DNA from 2 places in the Nocardiopsis sp. KDC1DS13DA1 genome. Region 2 is predicted to be linked to the other one. Evidence: riboswitches for the same ligand, from Rfam matches in the RefSeq annotation. Region 2 holds a riboswitch; the other holds the start of a gene.
What was found. A riboswitch is a leader RNA that binds a small molecule or an ion and turns the genes downstream of it on or off. The one in region 2 is predicted to bind thiamine pyrophosphate.

Region 1 (5,300 bases), on a different contig from region 2:
CCACGATCGCCGCGCCGATCCCGAGGAGGAGCCTGCGCCGCCTGCGCAGGGCGTCGGCGTCGTCCTCGGCGTAGTCGTCCCCGTAACCGTCGTCGCCGTACCCGCCGCCGTCCAGCTCCGCGCCGCTCATGTCGACGACCATCGTGGCGTTCTCGGTGCCCGGACCGGCGCCGCCCGCGATGAGCTGCGGGGCGGTCACGACGGCCGTTCCGGCACCCGGCTGCGCGACCGGAGCCATCGGTCCTGCCTCGGACTCCCCGTCCTCGGGCAGCCGGTTGAGGACCTCCAGGACCTTGGCCAGGTACTGTCCGGCGTTGCTGGGCCGGTAGCGGGGGTCGCGCTCGGTGGCCTTGGTGACCAGGTCGTCGACCTCCGGCGGCAGCCCCGGCAGGAAGTGCGAGGGACGCGGGACGTCCTCGGTCACGTGCTGGTAGGCGATGGCGATCGGCGTCTCACCGGTGTGCGGCTGTCCGCCGGTGAGCAGCTCGTAGAGCATGATGCCCGCGGCGTAGACATCCGTGCGCGCGTCGGCCACGCCCTGCTCGATCTGCTCGGGCGCGAGGTAGGCGGCGGTACCCATGAGGGTGCCGGTGCGGGTGAGGCCCTGGTTGGACTGCTCCACGGCCCGGGCCAGACCGAAGTCGGCCACCTTGACCCGGCCGTCCTCGGTGATGAGGACGTTCTCCGGCTTGACGTCCCGGTGGATCATGCCCGCCTGGTGGGCGGCGCCCAGCGCGGCCAGCACGGGGGCCATCGCCTGGAGCGCCTGGCGCGGCCCCAGCCGCCCGGCGGCCTTCAGCCGGTCACGCAGGGTCAGGCCCGGCACGTATTCCATGGCCAGGAAGACGTGGCCCTGGTCCTCGCCCTGGTCGAAGACCTGGACCACGTTGGGATGGGAGAGTTTGGCGACGGAGTGGGCCTCGTTGATGAAGCGCTGGACGAACGTGGGGTCCTGCGCGAGCGACGGGTGCATCACCTTCAGCGCCAGTCGCCGGTCGAGCCTCAGGTCGTGGGCGACGTAGACGGTCGCCATCCCGCCACCGGCGATCCTGGACTCGACGAAGTAGCGTCGGTCCAGCGTCGAGCCTACGAGGGGATCGGAAGTCGTCATGTCCACGGCGGAGTAGTGTCCTTGCTGCGGGGAGCGCGGGCGTTCGCGGCCGGTGGCGCGTACCCGACACCGGGTGTCGAACCGACACGATAGCGGAAGCTCGTGCCCGGGCCGCCCCGCGGATCGCGGTGGCGCCGTGCCGCACCGCCTGTGCGGGAGGCGTTCGCGCCTGGGTCGTCGTCGGTCGTGCGGTGCCGCTCCGGGAGCACCGCGTGCTCCCCACCGTACGTGACGCCGCCGGCGGCTCCGGCGGCGTCCGTCACACACGCCCTAGTCGGCCGCCGGGGACGACGCCCGGGCGTGTCGGCGGACGGGGATCCGCCCCGCCAGCCGTGCCCCGCGCCCCGCGCGTACGGCGTCGCGCATGGCCGACGCCATCCGCACCGGGTCCTGGGCGCGGGTCACGGCCGTGGCGAGCAGGACGGCGTCACAGCCGAGCTCCATGGCCAGGGCGGCGTCGCTGGCGGTGCCGATCCCCGCGTCCACGATCACCGGGACCCCGGCCTGTTCGACGATCAGCTCCAGGTTGTGCGGGTTGCGGATGCCCAGGCCGGAGCCGATCGGCGCGGCCAGCGGCATGACCGCCGCGCACCCCAGCTGTTCCAGGCGGCGGGCCAGGACGGGGTCGTCGTTGGTGTACGGGAGCACGGTGAAGCCCTCGTCGACCAGCCGCTCCGCCGCGTCCAGCAGCTCCACCGGGTCGGGGAGGAGCGTGTGCTCGTCCGCGACGACCTCCAGCTTCACCCAGTCGGTGCCCAGGGCCTCCCGGCCGAGCCTGGCGGTGCGCACGGCGTCGGCGGCGGTGAAGCAGCCCGCCGTGTTGGGCAGGGGGCGGATCTTGTTGCGGGTCAGGACGTCCCACACCGACCCCCGGGTGCCGGGCGCGACCCGGCGCATCGCCACGGTGGTCAGTTCGGTCCCGGATGTGACGAGCGCCTCCTCCAGCACCTCCAGCGAGGGGGCGCCGCCGGTACCGGTGATGAGCCGGGAACCGAAGGAGGCGCCGGCGATCACCAGCGGGTCGTCGAGGATGTCGGTCATGGTCAGCCTCCCTGGACGGCGGTCAGGACGTCCACACGGTCGTCGGGGTTCAGGCGGGTGTCCGCCCAGGCGGTCCGTCGCACCACCTCGTCGTTGACGGCCACCGCGATACCGCCGGGAACCTCGCCGTCCCCGGCGGCGGTCAGGTCGCGCACGACCGCGGCCACGGTGGTGTCCTCGGTGACCTCGCGCCGGTCGCCGTTGATGATCAGTTCCACTGCTTCTCCCACGTGCTCGTGTGGCCGACGCCCGACTCGCGGTCGGCGGCGAAGGGGCGCGCGTACTCCGGCAGCGCGCCGCCGGCCAGGACCTCGCCCATGACCTCGCCGGTGACCGGGGTCAACAGGACGCCGTGCCGGTAGTGTCCGCCGGCCAGGTGCACCCCCGGAATCCGGGTGGGGCCCAGGAGCGGTTCGTTGTCGGGCGAACCCGGGCGCAGGCCGACGCAGGTCTCGGTGATCTCCAGTTCGGTCACCCCCGGGACGAGTTCGCGCGCGTCGCGCAGGACCTGCCAGAGCCCTCCGGCGGTCAGCGCGGTGTCGTACCCCAGCTCCTCCTGGGTGGCGCCGACGACGACCTCGCCGTCCTCGCGGGGCACGAGGTAGACGGGGAACCCCCGGACCAGGCCGCGGACCGTGCGGGAGACGATCGGCGGTTCGCCGGAGGGCGGGCGCATCCGCAGCAGTTGGCCCTTGACGGGGCGCAGGTGCGGCACGACCGGCTCGGGGAGCGCGATCCGCTCGTTCCAGCAGCCCGCGGCCAGGACCACCTGGTCGGTGGGCAGGACGCGGCCGCCCGCCAGACGCACACCCAGGGGGGCGCCCCCGGATCCGGTGTCCGTGACCTCCTCGGCCCGGTCGGCCACCGTGGCCACCCCCGTCCGTTCACCCGCCGCGGCCAGGGCCCGCAGCAGCAGTCTGGGGTCCACCGAGTGGTCGTCGGGGGCGTGCAGGCCGCCGCGTACGGACGGCGCGAGCATGGGCTCCAGGCGTCGGCACTCGCGGCTGGTGAGGCGTTCGCCGACGATGCCGACGCGCCGTTGGAGGTCCTGGAGGTCGGTGAGGACGGCCAGGTCGTCGCGGTCGAAGGCGACCAGGAGGGTGCCGGTGGTGCGGTACCCCACCCGCACGCCGCTGGCCCGCTCCAGCTCGGCGACGAAGTCGGCGTACAGGCCCGTCGACCGGACACCGAGTCCGACGAGCCGCTCCTCCCCGAACACCGCCTCGGTGGCGGGGGTGAGCATGCCCGCCGCGACCGCGGAGGAGGCCCGGGCGCGCCGGGGTTCCTCGACGGGGTCGGGTTCGACCAGGGTGACGGACAGTCCGCGCTGGGCGGCGCGCCAGGCGGTGACCCGTCCGATGACGCCCCCGCCGATCACGACCACCCGGTCGCCGACATTGGTAGGACGACTGGCCGCAGGGTGGGGCTCGTTCGATGTGCGCATGGCGCCGTGCTCCACTCCCTTCGCCGGTATGACCCGGATCAGGTTCGTGCGGTCGGAGGCCGGAGCAGCCTCCCTCTCAGCCGGGTCCACCCGGCTCCCGCGGGACGTTCACTTCCGCGTTCATCCTAGATGACCCCGGTCGGGAGGCGGTGACGGGGATCTCCCCGGCGGCTCCCGGAGCGGGGGCGCGAGGGTGTCGGCTGCCTCCGCCGATGTGGCAGATTGGGAACGTGACACAACGCGAACCCGACATCGACGCACTGGTCGGCGAGTGGCTGACCCTCAGGGAAGCCGCGGCGCCGCTGGGCGTGAGCCCGAACCGGATCAAGCAGCTGATCCGGGAGAACCGCATGATGGGCGTCGTCCGCTCCGGAGAGCTGTCCATCCCGGCCGCCTTCCTCGACGGTGACGACCTCGTCAAGGGCCTGCCGGGGACCCTGGTGCTGCTCACCGACGCGGGGTTCTCCACCGAGGAGGCCCTGCGCTGGCTGTTCACGCCCGACGACTCCCTGCCGGGGACGCCGATCCAGGCGATGCGGGAGAACAGGGGCACCGAGGTCCGCCGCCGGGCCCAGGGGATGGCCTTCTAGCCGCACCCCTCCGGGGTCCGTGCCGAGCTCCGGCCCGTGTCCGGGTGCCCCGGAGCGGGGATCCCGCCCGCCCCTCGCCCGCCACCGCCCCGACGGACGCCCGCGGCGCGCCCATCTCGAGGCACCCCGGCGGCGCCCCTTGGGTGGCCCACGGCACAGGCCCTAGGGTGGGCAGCGTGAGGACCAGCCACGGAACCAGCCTGCGCAAGCACCTGGACGCATCCCTTCTGTACCTGTGCACCGACGCCCGGCGCGGGCGCGGCGATCTCGCCGAGTTCGCGGACGCCGCCCTCGCCGGGGGCGTGGACATCATCCAACTCCGGGACAAGGGCCTGGAGGCCCGTGAGGAGATCGCGGCCCTGGAGGTGCTGCGTGAGGCCTGCGAGCGGCACGGCGCGCTGCTCGCCGTGAACGACCGCGCCGACATCGCGCGCGCGGTACGCGCCGACATCCTGCACCTGGGCCAGCGGGACCTGCCCGTCCCGATGGCCCGGGACATCATCGGGGCGGACCCGGTCATCGGCCGCTCCAACAACGACATCGAGGCCGCGGCCGCCTCAGCCGCCGAGATCGGCAGCGACTACTTCTGCGTGGGTCCGACCTGGGCCACCCCGACCAAGCCGGGACGGCCCGCGGCCGGGCTGGAACTGGTCGAGGCGGCCGCCGCGCTGGACACCGACAAGCCGTGGTTCGCCATCGGCGGGATCGACCTGTCCACCATCGACCGGGTCCTGGACGCCGGGGCCCGCCGGGTCGTGGTCGTCCGGGCGGTCACGGAGGCGGAGGACCCCAGGGCGGCCGCCGCCGAACTGCGCGCCCGGCTGGTCGCCCGCGCCTCCGGAGAGGTCCGGGGCGAACGGGCCGGGTAACCGGCCCCGCACCTCCTGCGGCGTCACACGGCCACGTGCGCCAGCGCGCTCGGGTGGCGCCGCAGGAACCCCTCGATGGACTGGGCCGGGTGCCCGGTCAGCTTCGGCACGGTGGGCGCGACCACGTCCATCTCACCGGTGGCGACCGCCGCGTACGACGACGCCCAGCCCTCCACCGCCCACTCGGGCGCTCCGCTGGTGCGGCGCGACTCCAGCGCCTCGTCCCAGGTCTCCGGCACGTACCG
Region 2 (5,300 bases):
GCGCTGGGCGCTGTCGGGCGACTACGGGACCCGGGGGCGGGACGGTTCGGTCATGCTGCTGGGCCGGGGCAGCGTCGTCATCAACACCGCCGGGGAGAAGGTCTACCCCGAGGAGGTGGAGGCGGTCCTCAAGGCGCACCCGCTGGTGGAGGACGCGATCGTCGTCCCCGCCCCGGACGAGCGGCTCGGCCAGCGGGTGACCGCCCTGGTCTCCCTGGCTCCCGGAGCCGAACTCGGTGCCGCCCAGCTGCGCGCGCACTGCCGGGGGCGCCTGGCGGGGTTCAAGGTCCCGCGCAGCGTGCACGTCGTGGACAGGGTCCGCCGGACGGCGGTCGGCAAACAGGACTACCGGTGGGCGGCCTCGGTCGCGCGGCGGGACACGGGAGCGGCGGGGCCCGCCGGGACGGCACCGGAGCACGCCGCCCTCTGACCCTCCGCCGTACCGCGGGCACACCCTCCGCGACCTTTGGGAAGCCCGGGCCCGGGGAGCGCGCGGTGCTTCGCCGCACGGGGTGCGGACCACCGCACCCCCGTGCGGCGAAGCACCACATTTCGGCCACCAAGGCAATGCCCGCGCAACCAGCCGAAACCCGTTTTCAGGCCCCTCGCAGACGCTCTGCCCAGCCACCCGCGCCGCTAGACTGACCACGCCCGGCCGCCCCGAACCCCCCACACCCGGTTCCGGACCACAAGGCGGACCCTCCCAGGGGATCGGCGCGTCGGAACGGGCGACGGTCGGGGCCCAGACCCCCGCGAGACAACACGCCACCTCCACCCGGTCGAGGGTGGGTACGGTGACACCACTAGGACGGAGGACGGCGCGCCCCCTCCCGGAGCATCCGGGCTCGCGCCTCACAACTCAGATGGCCAAGTCAGTAGGCTCCTTCATCTTCAACGCGGTACGCGGCGGGGCCGTGGGCACCTCGGAGGCCCTGCCCGGGATCAGCGGCGGCACGGTCGCACTCATCGTCGGCCTGTACGACGACCTGATCGGCGGCGCCGGCCACATGGTCAGCGGCATCAAGCGCTACGTCACCGACGTCCCACGCGGCCGGGGCAGAGAACGCGCCCAGGAACAGTTCCGCCTCGTGAACTGGAGCGTGCTCGTCCCGGCGCTCGTCGGCATGCCCGTCGCGCTCATCCTGGCGCTGCTGCTCATCGCACCGCTGGTCGAGGAGCACACCCAGTACGCCCACGCCGTCTTCTTCGGACTGGTGCTCGCCTCCCTGTGGGTGCCCTACTCCGGCTCGGGCAAGCCCTGGAAGGCCTGGCACTACCTCGTCGCCCTGGCCTTCGCGGCCCTGGCCTTCTCACTGACGGGACTTCCCGGCGCGAACCTGCCCGCCAACCCGCTGGTCGTCTTCCTCGTCGCCTCCGTGGCCATCTGCGCCCTCGTCCTGCCCGGGGTGTCGGGTTCGTTCATCCTGGTCACGGTCGGCCTGTACGTGCCCACCAAGGACGCGGTGGCCAGCCTCGACCTCGTCTACATCGGGGCCTTCGCCCTGGGCGCGATCACCGGCCTCTCCCTGTTCGTGAAGCTCCTCCAGTTCCTCCTGGAGAACTACCACCACATCACCCTCGTCGTCCTGACCGGCCTCATGGCCGGGTCCCTGCGCGCCCTGTGGCCGTGGCAGACCGAGGAGCGCGAGATCCTCCCCCCCACCGAGATCCCGCTGACGGTGACCCTCATGGCGGTCGGTTTCGCCGTCGTCGTGGCCGCCGTCGTCTACGAGCACCGCAAGAAAAACCGGGCGGGGACCTCCCACCGGCACCACTCCACCCCCGTCCACTAGGGTCGTAGCAGCACAGAACGTCCGGGGCGGCACCGCCCCGACGGCGCGGGGTGCCGGAGGATCCCCTCCGGCTGAGAACACACCCGTCGAACCTGCCCTAGTTAGCACTAGCGAAGGGACGCCCATGAGCGCGTACAACATCGTGTCCATCGCCGGAAGCGACCCCAGCGGCGGCGCCGGAATCCAGGCCGACCTCAAGGCGTTCTCCGCGCACGGCACCTACGGGATGACCGTCGTCGCGGCGCTGACCGCCCAGTCCACGCGCGGGGTGACCGGCGTCCACGGCGTCCCGGCGGAGTTCGTGGTCCAGCAGATGGACACGCTCTTCACCGACGCCGCCGTCCACGCGGTCAAGGTCGGGATGCTCGCCACCGCCGAGATCACCGAGGCGGTCGCGGACGCGATCGCGCGCCACGGGCTGCGCAACGTCGTGGTGGACCCGGTGATGGTCGCCAAGAGCGGTGACCGGCTGCTGGAGCCCTCGGCGGTCAAGGCGCTGCGCACACGGCTGCTGCCGCGCGCCGACCTGATCACCCCGAACCTGCCCGAGGCCGCGGACCTGCTGGACGAGTCCGAGGCCGCCGACCTGGCGGGTATGCACGCCCAGGCCGAGCGGCTGCTGGACCTGGGGCCGCGCCGTGTCCTGCTCAAGGGCGGCCACCTGCCCGGGGAGGAGAGCGTCGACGTCCTCGTCTCCCGGGACGCCGCGCCGGTCGAGTTCCGGGCCCCGCGGGTGGCCACCCGCAACACGCACGGCACGGGCTGCACCCTGTCCTCGTCGATCGCCGCGCTCCTGCCGCAGCGCCCCGACACCGCCACCGCGGTCGCCGACGCCAAGGCGTACCTGACGGAGGCGATCCGGCGCGCCGACGAGATCGACGCGGGCGGCGGCCAGGGGCCGGTGCACCACTTCCACCTGTGGTGGTAGTCAGCACAGTCACCTCTGGCGGTGGCGGGCACCGCGACGCACGAAGGAGGGGGACCGCGCCGGGCGCGGTCCCCCTCGTCGTGTTTCCCGGAGAGCGGGCCCTAGCCGCCCTTGCTCACGTCGTCCATGACGGCGTCCGGGTCCTTCCAGTCCGGGTGGGCGAAGAACTTCCGGGTCTCGGCCACGATGACCGGGGACAGCAGCAGGAGCCCGATGAGGTTGGGCAGTGCCATGAGCCCGTTGGCGATGTCGCTGAACAGCCACACCGAGTCCAGCGCGGCGACCGACCCGACGTAGATGACGGCGATGAACACCAGGCGGTACGGCAGGACCAGCCTGCGCCCGCCGAGGAACTCCACGCACCGCTCGCCGTAGTACGCCCAGCCGAGGAGGGTGGTGAAGGCGAACACCGCGACGGCGATCGCCACAACGTAGGTGCCGACCGGGGCCAGCCCGGGGCTGATGGAGCCGAGCCCCTCGGTCAGGGCCTCCGTGGTCAGCAGCGAACCGTCGTCGCTGTTCTCCCCCCGCCAGACCCCGGTGGTGATGATGACCAGGCACGTCATCGTCACCACGATGATCGTGTCGATGAAGGTCTGGGTCATGGAGACCATCGCCTGGCGGACCGGCTGCCTGGTCTTGGCGGCCGCGGCGGCGATGGCGCCGGTGCCCAGGCCCGACTCGTTGGAGAAGATGCCGCGCGCGAAGCCCATCTGGATGGCGAGCATGACGCCCGCTCCGGCGAAACCGCCGCCGGCGGCCGTACCGGTGAACGCGTCGGTGACCACGAGCTGGAGCGCCGGGAGGATGGCCGCCCAGTTCACGATGAGGATGATCAGGGCGATGCTGATGTAGGCGACGATCATCAGGGGCACCAGGGCGGAGGCCACGCGCCCGATGCTCTTGATCCCGCCGAGGATGACGGAGCCCGCCAGGACCATCAGGAGCAGGCCCACCATCCACGGCGCCAGCGGCGTGATGTTGGTGATCTGCTGCGAGACGGCGTTGGCCTGGGTGCCGTTGCCGATACCGAACGCCGCGACGGCGCCGAAGACCGCGAAGGCCACCCCCAGTGTGGTGCCGAGCCCGCCCGGCAGACCGTACTTGAGGTAGAACATCGGTCCGCCGCTCTGCTCACCCTTGTCGTCGGTGCGGCGGAACATGACGCCCAGGAGCGCCTCGCTGTACTTGGTCGCCATGCCGAAGAAGCCGACGATCCACATCCAGAACAGGGCGCCCGGGCCGCCCACCCCGATGGCCAGGGCCGCACCGGCGATGTTGCCGACACCGACGGTGGCGGCGAGCGCCGTGCTCAGGGCCTGGTAGTGGGAGATGTCGCCCTCGACTGAGGCGTCCTCCTTGCGTCGGACGAAGGCCAGCCAGAGGGCGTGGGGCAGCCGGAAGAGCTGGAGCAGCCGCAGGCGGACGGTCAGGAACACACCGACGCCGAGCAGCAGCGGGATGAGGACGTACGGTCCCCAGATGATGGTGCTGACGAGGCCAGCCATGTCGAGGAGTTGATCCATGCGGGGATCTCCCTATCACGATCAGGTACCGGGGGATGGTCGTGTGCCCGCGGTCGGCGGAGTCGCCATTCACGGGGGAACGGTGCCCACCAGGCCGGGACACCCAGGGGTGGTGTCAGATTTGCAGCGGTTCGTCACGATCGCGTCACGGTCACCCGTCGTAACCGTTGCGGACGCGCGCTAGGCGTCCGTGTCCCCGCCTGCCTGGGCCAGCGCGAGCCTGCTGAGGACCGCGGCGGCAGCGGCGGGGTCCGCCCCCCGGCCCACCGCGACGCCCAGAAGGTAGGTGGTGAGGGGTGCCGCCGGGCGCGCCACCGAGTGCGCGGCGTCCCTGGCCAGGTCGAGGACGCGGTCGACGTCCGCCTTGTCCACGGGGTCTGCCCCGGTCAGGTCCAGCTCGGCGCGGACCAACTCCGCCCATTCCACGAGGGTCACCGAACGACTCCCTAGAGTTGTGATGCGGCTACGGAAGGCGATCCTATCCACCGTCGGGCCACCCCCCGGCCACCCGACCGCTCGGCCCGTGTCACCCGGTGCTCGGCGAAACCACGCCCGACCTTCGGTCCCGGTTCCCCGGGGACCCGACGGTGGTTCACCCCCCGACCCTAGCGTCGGAGTCGGTCATCCCCCTTGCGTTGGGAGCTCTGCTCATGTCCCCGGCCCACCCGTCGCCCACCACCACCCCCAACGGACGGCCCCCGGCCGCAGCTCCTCCCACTTCGTCGCCCACCACCACCCTCAACGGACGGCCCCCGGCCGCAGCTCCTCCCACTTCGTCGCCCACCACCACCCCCAACGGACGGCCCCCGGCCGCCTCGCCCTGCGCCCCTCTCCGCGTGGCGATCGTGACCGAGTCCTTCCTTCCCCAGGTCAACGGCGTCACCAACTCCGTGTGCCGGGTCGCCGACCTGCTCGCCGCCGCGGGTCACCAGGCCGTGGTGCTGGCACCGGGACACGGCCCCACCTCCTACGCCGGGTTCCCCGTCATCCGCATGCCCTCCCTCCCCCTGCCCTTCTACCGGGACTTCGCGGTCGGCCTCCCGGCCCTGCGCA

Region 1: linked by a shared signal. The riboswitch ahead of thiO (glycine oxidase ThiO) and the one ahead of thiD (bifunctional hydroxymethylpyrimidine kinase/phosphomethylpyrimidine kinase) in region 2 are both predicted to bind thiamine pyrophosphate.

What each region holds. Positions count from the first base shown of each region.
Region 1 is NZ_JBVMUY010000032.1:77,259-82,558, reverse strand. It holds gene pknB (Stk1 family PASTA domain-containing Ser/Thr kinase) at 1-1,117, opposite strand, end outside; gene ACTVAJ_RS21415 (thiazole synthase) at 1,382-2,152, opposite strand; gene thiS (sulfur carrier protein ThiS) at 2,155-2,370, opposite strand; gene thiO (glycine oxidase ThiO) at 2,361-3,596, opposite strand; TPP riboswitch at 3,595-3,707, opposite strand; gene ACTVAJ_RS21400 (Rv2175c family DNA-binding protein) at 3,809-4,186, shown strand; gene thiE (thiamine phosphate synthase) at 4,363-5,055, shown strand; gene ACTVAJ_RS21390 (SDR family oxidoreductase) at 5,079-5,300, opposite strand, start outside.
Region 2 is NZ_JBVMUY010000021.1:124,389-129,688, forward strand. It holds gene ACTVAJ_RS14365 (acyl-CoA synthetase) at 1-430, shown strand, start outside; gene ACTVAJ_RS14370 (DUF368 domain-containing protein) at 864-1,793, shown strand; TPP riboswitch at 1,830-1,929, shown strand; gene thiD (bifunctional hydroxymethylpyrimidine kinase/phosphomethylpyrimidine kinase) at 1,918-2,721, shown strand; gene ACTVAJ_RS14380 (alanine/glycine:cation symporter family protein) at 2,823-4,247, opposite strand; gene ACTVAJ_RS14385 (DUF6457 domain-containing protein) at 4,428-4,682, opposite strand; gene ACTVAJ_RS14390 (glycosyltransferase family 4 protein) at 5,084-5,300, shown strand, end outside.